2 regions of the Paenarthrobacter sp. CCNWLY172 genome follow, and region 1 is predicted to be linked to the other one. Evidence: riboswitches for the same ligand, from Rfam matches in the RefSeq annotation. Region 1 holds a riboswitch; the other holds the start of a gene.
What was found. Region 1 has a riboswitch for glycine ahead of gcvP (aminomethyl-transferring glycine dehydrogenase). Riboswitches for the same ligand answer to the same signal wherever they lie in the genome.
Positions count from the first base shown of each region.

Region 2: linked by a shared signal. The riboswitch ahead of gcvP (aminomethyl-transferring glycine dehydrogenase) and the one ahead of gcvP (aminomethyl-transferring glycine dehydrogenase) in region 1 are both predicted to bind glycine.

Region 1 covers NZ_JBBEGB010000005.1:395,885-400,095, forward strand. The annotation lists gene WBN73_RS10565 (amino acid-binding protein) at 1-682, opposite strand, end outside; gene mscL (large conductance mechanosensitive channel protein MscL) at 839-1,315, opposite strand; glycine riboswitch at 1,629-1,727, shown strand; gene gcvP (aminomethyl-transferring glycine dehydrogenase) at 1,877-4,211, shown strand, end outside.
Region 2 covers NZ_JBBEGB010000017.1:69,518-73,728, reverse strand. The annotation lists gene gcvP (aminomethyl-transferring glycine dehydrogenase) at 1-2,590, opposite strand, end outside; glycine riboswitch at 2,772-2,869, opposite strand; gene WBN73_RS19935 (TetR/AcrR family transcriptional regulator) at 2,962-3,501, opposite strand; gene WBN73_RS19930 (MFS transporter) at 3,574-4,211, shown strand, end outside.

The DNA.
Region 1 (4,211 bases):
TCGGGACGACTTTGGCGGAAAGCAGCTCGGCCACTGCGTGCGGAAGTTCCTTCGGGTTTCCGGCAATCCGGGTCGCCAGGGTCAGTGCTTTGGTCTGGCCATCTGCCATGGCCAAAGCGGTGGTGGGCCAAACAAGGGACCTACACCCGCCGCCGTCGGCCAGGGCTTTCAACAGTTCCTGCTCGGTGACGTCCCCCGGGGCGGAGAGAACAAACTCGTCCATGACAGTTCCGATGTGTCCCGGGGCGAGGGACCCGGCTCTCATCACCGGGTGGACGTGAAGGCTGAGGATGTTCGTGCCCAACTTGGCCAAGGACTGTGTGACCGTCTGCAGTGAACCTGGCTGGTCCAGTAGCACTGTCCGGGCCCGCCACAAGGCCGGTGCCAGATGTAGTCTGTGCCGTTGGCGGAGGGCCGGCGCGTGCAGCCAGCCCCGGAGGACCTTGGCAGCTGAAGGTTCGGCCACCCAGATCACCAAAACGGTGGCGGTCACTGCAAGCAGCAGGACCTTGGCCACGTAGGGGAGGGTGGTTCCCACCACGGCCGCATGAACCAACAGTTCGATAGGAAGCATCACCGCGATGTTGGCGAGGGTGAGCCGGGCCTTGGGAGGTTCAGGCAATTGTCCGCAGACATCACACAGAAGATCCGCGGTGACGGAAGTGCTCGGGTTGGGCTTCATGTTCCCATGCTGCCCTCCCCCCGTTTCGCGCCGGTTGCCAGCGCGTCACGTTCTGTGGACGGGCCGGTGAACGTGCAAGAACCCGGCGCCCTCGCGGAGAGAACACCGGGTTCGGTGAAGCAACTGGGAACTGATGCCCGCAGGGAGCCGGCGATCCTAGCGGGTTCGGTCGGAATCGAGTTCGGAGTCCAGGTCCGATCCAAGGCCAGAGGTCCGGGCAGTGCTGCGGGCGGCAGCAGCGTCCTTCAGGAGGTCGCGGATTTCGGCCAGAAGGGCAGTATCTGCCGGAAGCGGCTCTTCCTCGGGCTCCTCGGTGGAGAGGCGGTCCTTGACCAGGGAATTGATCTTGTTCATGGGTGCCACAAAGATGAAGTAGACCACGGCAGCGGTGATCACAAAGGTCACGAGAGCCGTCAGCACGGCACCGATGTTGATGAAGGTGGCGGGGTTGTCCTGCCAGATCCTGAAGCCGAGACCATCAGCGTTCACTCCGCCTGCGGCGGCGATCACGGGGTTAATAATGTTGGTGGTGAAGGCCGCAACGAGGGCTGTGAACGCACTGCCGATGACTACGGCAATGGCCAACTCGATCACGTTGCCGCGAAGTATGAAGTCCTTGAAACCCTTGAACATGGATGATCCTCCGAATAGGTGCAGTGTCTGCCTCCAGCAGAGATCAAAATACCACTCCGGGGTTTCCAGCCGGTGTAAGCGGGGATGTGAGAGAGCGTTGGTGGGAAGGGCTCGGGATGTGAGAGAGCGTTGCTTTCTCCCACATCCCGGCACACCCATGACTCCCTGTCAGGCGAGCAGGGACCTGGTGTGGTCGTTGAGGAACATTCCGCGGGGGTCGAACGCGATGCATCAGTAACCACACCTTGCTTGCACTTTTTCAAAACAACCCGCTATGGTGTGAAGCGTGTCACTCATGGTGGCGCAACGCTTTTGATCTGCGGCGGGAGAGTCCTGCCGGTACATCCAGTCAGGCGCCGTAGGAGCAAATCCTCCCCAGGAATCTCTCAGGCCCATGTACCGCCGCGGTTAGGCAACTCTGGAAAGCAGTCCGGGCAACCGGGCTCACCGACGGTGCAAGCAGGCAACCATTCCTGCGGAATCTCTCAGGTCCAATACAGAGCGGGGAGGAACCCCACATCATCGTGGCGCTCATTGGGCGCCTGAATCATGGAGTTCCTCTTGACTGTTCAATCAACCCCCACCGCCTTCGCGGACCGGCACATCGGCGCCCGCCGCCAAGCCGACGTTGACACCATGCTCAAGGCCATCGGCTACGACTCTGTCGACGGCCTGGTAGACGTCGCGGTCCCCGATTCCATCCGGCAGGACACCGCCCTGAAGTTGCAGGACGCCCTCACTGAAGTCCAGGTCCTCGCCGAGTTGCGCAAACTGGCTTCCAAGAACAAAACCGCTGTCCAGATGATCGGCCAGGGCTACTACGACACCGTGACGCCCCCGGTGATCCGCCGCAACATCCTGGAAGCTCCCGCTTGGTACACGGCCTACACGCCGTACCAGCCGGAAATTTCGCAGGGCCGCCTCGAAGCGCTGCTCAACTTCCAGACCATGGTGCAGGACCTCACCGGACTTCCCGTAGCCAACGCCTCGCTGCTGGATGAAGCCACCGCCGTTGCCGAGGCCGTATTGCTGATGCGTCGGGCCAACAAGTCCAAGACGGCCAAGGACGGCAAGACCGTCCTGGACGCCGACCTCCTCCCGCAGACCATCGCCATCGTGAAAGGCCGCGCCGAGGCGCTGGGCTTCGAAGTGGAGATTGCTGACCTGTCGGCAGGTCTTCCCGATGGCGACATCAACGGCATCGTCCTGCAGCAGCCCGGCGTTTCCGGCCGCGTCTTCGACCACTCCGGCGTCATCGCCGACGCCAAGGAACACGGTGCCCTGGTCACCGTGGCCGCTGACTTGCTGGCGCTCACCCTCATCACGCCCCCGGGCGAGCAAGGTGCGGACATCGCCGTCGGAACTGCGCAGCGCTTCGGTGTCCCGCTGTTCTTCGGCGGCCCGCACGCTGCCTACATGGCCGTTCGCGAAGGCATGGAACGTACACTTCCCGGCCGCATCGTTGGTGTTTCCAAGGACAACGCCGGCGTCCCCGCGTACCGCCTGGCCCTCCAGACCCGCGAGCAGCACATCCGCCGCGAAAAGGCCACGTCCAACATCTGCACGGCCCAGGCATTGCTCGCCATTGTCGCCTCGGTGTACGCCGTCTACCATGGCCCCGAGGGCCTGAAGGCGATCGCCGAGACCGTCCACGGCCACGCACGTACGCTTGCCACCGCACTGCAGAAGGCCGGCCGCGAACTCGTCTCCGAGGCCTTCTTCGACACCCTCACCGTCCGGGTCCCGGGCAAGGCCGACAAGGTCATCGCCGCCGCTGAAGCCCGCGGTATCAATTTGCGGCTCATCGACGCCGACACCGTTGGTGTCTCCGTTGATGAAACCACGACGCCGGACGTCCTCTCCGCGGTAGCCGTCGCCTTTGGCGCCGGACCCGTGGGGGACGCGGCCGGGTTTGAGCTGCCCTCTGACGTGGTCCGGACGTCCGACTTCCTGCAGCACCCGGTGTTCAACACGCATCGTTCCGAGACGCAGCTGTTGCGCTATATCCGCAAGCTGTCCGACCGGGACCTTGCTCTGGACCGCACCATGATCCCGCTGGGCTCCTGCACCATGAAGCTGAACGCCACTGCTGAAATGGAAGCCATTTCCTGGCCGGAGTTCGCCTCCATCCACCCGTTCGCTCCGGACCACCAGACTGCTGGTTGGCGGGAACTGATTGAGGATCTGGAAGCTGACCTCACGGAGATCACGGGCTATGACCAGGTCTCCATCCAGCCGAACGCCGGTTCCCAGGGTGAGCTCGCAGGTCTGCTGGCAATCCGCGGCTACCACCTGTCCCGCGGTGATGAGCAGCGCACTGTCTGCCTCATCCCCGCGTCGGCCCACGGCACCAATGCAGCGTCTGCTGTGCTGGCGGGCATGAAGGTAGTGGTGGTGGCCACGGCTGCTGACGGCACCATCGATCACGCGGACCTGACCGCCAAGATTGAAGCCAACAAGGACGTCCTGTCCTGCATCATGATCACCTACCCGTCCACGCACGGTGTGTACGACGCCGACGTTCGCGAGGTGTGCGACGCGATCCACGCAGCCGGCGGCCAGGTCTACGTTGACGGCGCAAACCTGAACGCACTGGTTGGCTTGGCACAGCCGGGCAAGTTCGGCGGCGACGTGTCCCACCTGAACCTGCACAAGACCTTCTGCATCCCGCACGGCGGTGGCGGACCGGGCGTGGGCCCGGTTGCTGCCAAGGCACACCTCGCACCGTTCATGCCCGGTGACGCGAACAAGGCTGCGCACGAGCCTGGTCATGGTGTCGCGATTTCCGCCTCACGTTACGGCTCTGCCGGTGTACTGCCGATTTCCTGGGCGTATGTGAAGCTCATGGGTGGGCAGGGGCTGACGGAAGCTACCAAGTCGGCGCTTCTTGCAGCCA
Region 2 (4,211 bases), on a different contig from region 1:
TGATCATGGCTTCGATGAAGCGGTCGATCTCCACGAGGTCCTCGGACTCCGTCGGCTCCACCATCAACGTGCCGGCAACCGGGAACGCCAGGGTGGGGGCGTGGAAGCCGAAGTCGATCAGGCGCTTGGCCACGTCCTCAGCGGTGACGCCGGTCTTGGCCGTCAGTTCACGAAGGTCCAGGATGCACTCGTGGGCCACGAGTCCGCCTTCGCCGGTGTAAAGCACCGGGAAGTGGTCGTTGAGACGGGATGCGATGTAGTTTGCAGCGAGCAGGGCCGACTTGGTTGCTTCCGTCAGTCCCTGGCCACCCATGAGCTTCACGTAGGCCCAGGAAATCGGCAGGACTCCGGCGGAACCGAAGCGGGATGCGGAGATCGGGACGTCGTTGCCCTCGGTCCAGGAGGCTGCATCGCCTGGCATGAACGGTGCGAGGTGTGCCTTGGCAGCAACCGGGCCCACGCCCGGTCCGCCGCCGCCGTGCGGGATGCAGAAGGTCTTGTGCAGGTTCAGGTGGGACACGTCGCCGCCGAACTTGCCCGGCTGTGCAAGGCCAACGAGTGCGTTGAGGTTTGCGCCATCAATGTAGACCTGGCCGCCGGCCTCGTGGATGGCGTCGCAGACCTCGCGGACGTCGGCGTCGTACACGCCGTGCGTGGAGGGGTAGGTGATCATGATGGCCGAGAGGGCATCCCGGTGCGCTTCGATCTTTTTCTTGAGGTCAACGTGGTCGATGGTGCCGTCAGGCGCCGTAGCAACAACTACCACCTTCATGCCGGCCAGCACTGCAGAGGCAGCGTTGGTGCCGTGGGCAGAAGCGGGGATGAGGCAAACATTGCGCTGCTCGTCGCCGCGGGACAGGTGGTAGCCGCGGATCGCCAGCAGACCTGCCAGTTCACCCTGGGAACCGGCGTTCGGCTGAATGGAGACCTGGTCATATCCGGTGATCTCGGTCAGCTGCGCCTCGAGGTCGGTGATGAGTTCACGCCAGCCCTCGGTCTGGGAATCCGGAGCGAACGGGTGGATGGAGGCAAACTCCGGCCAGGAAATGGCTTCCATTTCAGCGGTGGCGTTGAGCTTCATGGTGCAGGAACCCAGCGGGATCATGGTGCGGTCCAGCGCGAGGTCGCGGTCCGAGAGCTTGCGGATATAGCGCAACAGCTGCGTCTCGGAACGATGCGTATTGAATACCGGGTGCTGCATGAAGTCGCTGGTGCGCTCCACGGAAGCCTCAAGAGCGAAGCCTTCAGCGGCTTCGGAAACCGAAGCTCCGAAGACATCAAGGAGACCGCCGACAATCTCGGACGTAGTGGTTTCATCAACAGAGATGCCAACCGTGTCAGCGTCGACGCCGCGCAGGTTGATGCCCTTGGCCTCGGCGGCGGCGACGATCTCGCCTGCCTTGCCGGGAACGCGGACGGTGATGGTGTCGAAGAAGGATCCGTGCAAGACCTCGACGCCGGCAGCCTTCAGTGACGCTGCCAGGGTGCGGGCGTGGCCGTGCGCGGTTTCAGCGATCGCCTTGAGGCCCTCGGGGCCGTGGTAAACGGCGTACATCGAGGCCACGATGGCCAGCAATGCCTGTGCGGTACAGATGTTGGACGTGGCCTTCTCGCGGCGGATGTGCTGCTCGCGGGTCTGCAGCGCCAAGCGGTAGGCGGGGACACCGGCATCGTCCTTGGAAACGCCCACCAGACGGCCCGGCATGGAACGCTCCAGGCCCTTTTGGACCGCCATGTAGGCGGCGTGCGGGCCGCCGAAGAACAGCGGAACACCCAGGCGCTGCGCGGATCCAACGGCGATGTCCGCGCCCTGCTCGCCCGGAGGGGTGATGAGAGTGAGGGACAGGAGGTCGGCAGCGACCGTCACCAGCGCGCCACGCTCCTTGGCCTCGGCGATCACAGCTGAGTGATCGAAGACGCGGCCGGAAACACCGGGCTGCTGGAGGACGACTCCGTTGATGTCACCTTCCGGGAGACCGAGCGAGAGGTCAGCAACCTCGACCTCAAAGCCGAGGGCCTCAGCGCGGCCCTTCACAATGGCGATGGTCTGCGGGAGGCAGTCTGCGTCGAGGACGGTCTTGCCATCCCGTGCACCTGCGTTCTTATTGGCCCTGCGCATCATCAGGACGGCCTCGGCCACGGCCGTGGCTTCGTCCAGCAGGGAGGCGTTGGCGATCGGGAGGCCAACCAGATCCTGGACCATGGTCTGGAAGTTCAGGAGAGCCTCGAGACGGCCTTGGGAGATTTCCGGCTGGTACGGGGTATAGGCGGTGTACCAGGCCGGGGACTCAAGGATGTTACGGCGGATCACCGGCGGCGTCACGGTATCGAAGTAGCCCTGGCCGATCATCTGGACAGCGGTCTTGTTCTTGGACGCAAGCTTGCGGAGCTCGGCCAGAACCTCAACTTCGCTCAAAGCGTTCTGCAGGGTGAGGGCGACGTCCTGGCGGATGTCGTTCGGGACGGCGGTGTCCACCAGCGAATCAACGGTGTCGTAGCCGACGGACTTGAGCATGGTCTCAATGTCGGCTTGGCGGCGGGCGCCAATATGCCGATCAACGAAGGTGGTGGAGGCAGAACTAACCGTCACGAAGGAACTCCATTACTTGGGCGGCGTTTGGGTACGCCACAGCGGCTGGGTTCCTCCCCGCTCTGTATTGGACCTGAGAGTTTCCGCGCGTTGCGTGAACAACCATCGCTTGCACCGTCGGTGAGCACAGCACTCTTTCACCCTTGAGGTGGGCAGAATGCCTGCTGCTTTCCAGAGTTGCCTCGCCGCGGCGGTGCGTGGGCCTGAGAGATTCCTGGGGAGGGTTTGCTCCTACGGCGCCTGCATCACATGCTTGCAGGACTCTCCCGCCGCAGATCAAAGGCATTTTCAGTTATGTATGACCCCGATCAGGGGAGGCCACAGGGGTTAATTGTCCTACGTCACGGTCGCCGCCGCAAATGGACTGCCCGTTACTTCCTCAGCCGCTCAAGGACTCCAAGCAGGATTTCGACGTCGGCCTCCCGCCCGACATTGCCGCCCTCTTGCCCGCCCTCGAACATCGCGTTGAAATAGAGCCCGTCACCCATGTAACTGACTGCCTTGGCAACCTCTGGGCCGACGTCCTCGGCGAGCACGTCCAGCCACCGCTGTTGAATGGCGGCGAATCTGCGACGCGTTTCCTCGTGGGCCACTTCAGCCAATCTGGTGACTGCAACAAAAGCCCGGTCCATCGGCGTGTCCGCCCAGAGCGAGGAGCGAATGAAGTAGGCGGCGGAACCATCGGGCGACGCCTTCATCAGCTCCGTGTCCTCGTCGGCCAAGAGATCCAGCCGTTCAAGCAGGGCCGTGATCAGTGCTTCCTTATTGGGGAAGTGGTAGAGCAGCCCACCTTTGGACACCCCTGCGCGCTTGGCAACGGCGTCGAGCGTGGCAGCTCGCTCCCCCACCTCGATGAGGAGGGCTTCGAAAGCATCCAGGACGGCGTCCCGGGCAACTGGTTTTCGTGGCATGTGTCCATCATTCCCTAAAGGCTCGCCGGGTTGTATTTGAAACTATACCGTCTGGACGGTATAGTAAATGACATGTACTCGCCGTCCTCAACCCAAGCACCCCGTTCCGCTCGTCCCGATATGGGCCAGGCAGCACCGTGGCGCGATTGGACGGCACTGGCACTCCTGATGTTCCCGGTGCTGCTGGTGGCCGTCGACAACACCGCGCTCACCTTCGCCCTGCCCGAGATCGCCCGATCCCTGGAAGTGGGCGGCGTTCAGCTGCTGTGGATTGTTGACGCCTATCCCCTGGTCCTCGCCGCACTGCTCGTCTCCATGGGCAACCTCGGCGACAGAATCGGACGACGGCGGCTGCTGCTGATCGGCAGCACCGGCTTCGCAGCGGTTTCGGCTGCTACGGCATTCGCGCCTTCCGCTGAATGGCTCATTGCCGGACGCGCGGGCCTTGGTGTCTTCGGCGCCATGCTGATGCCCTCAACGCTGTCCCTGATCCGGAACATCTTCACCGATCCCAACCGCCGGCGGCTCGCGATCGCTGTGTGGGCTGCCGGCTTCTCCGGTGGTGCGGCGCTCGGCCCGATCTTCGGCGGCTGGCTGGTGGAGCACTTCTGGTGGGGTGCCGTCTTCCTTGTGGCAGCGTTCCTGCTCCTGCCGCTTCTGGCCTTCGGCCGGGTCCTGATTCCCGAGTCCAAGGACGCCAATCCTGGCCG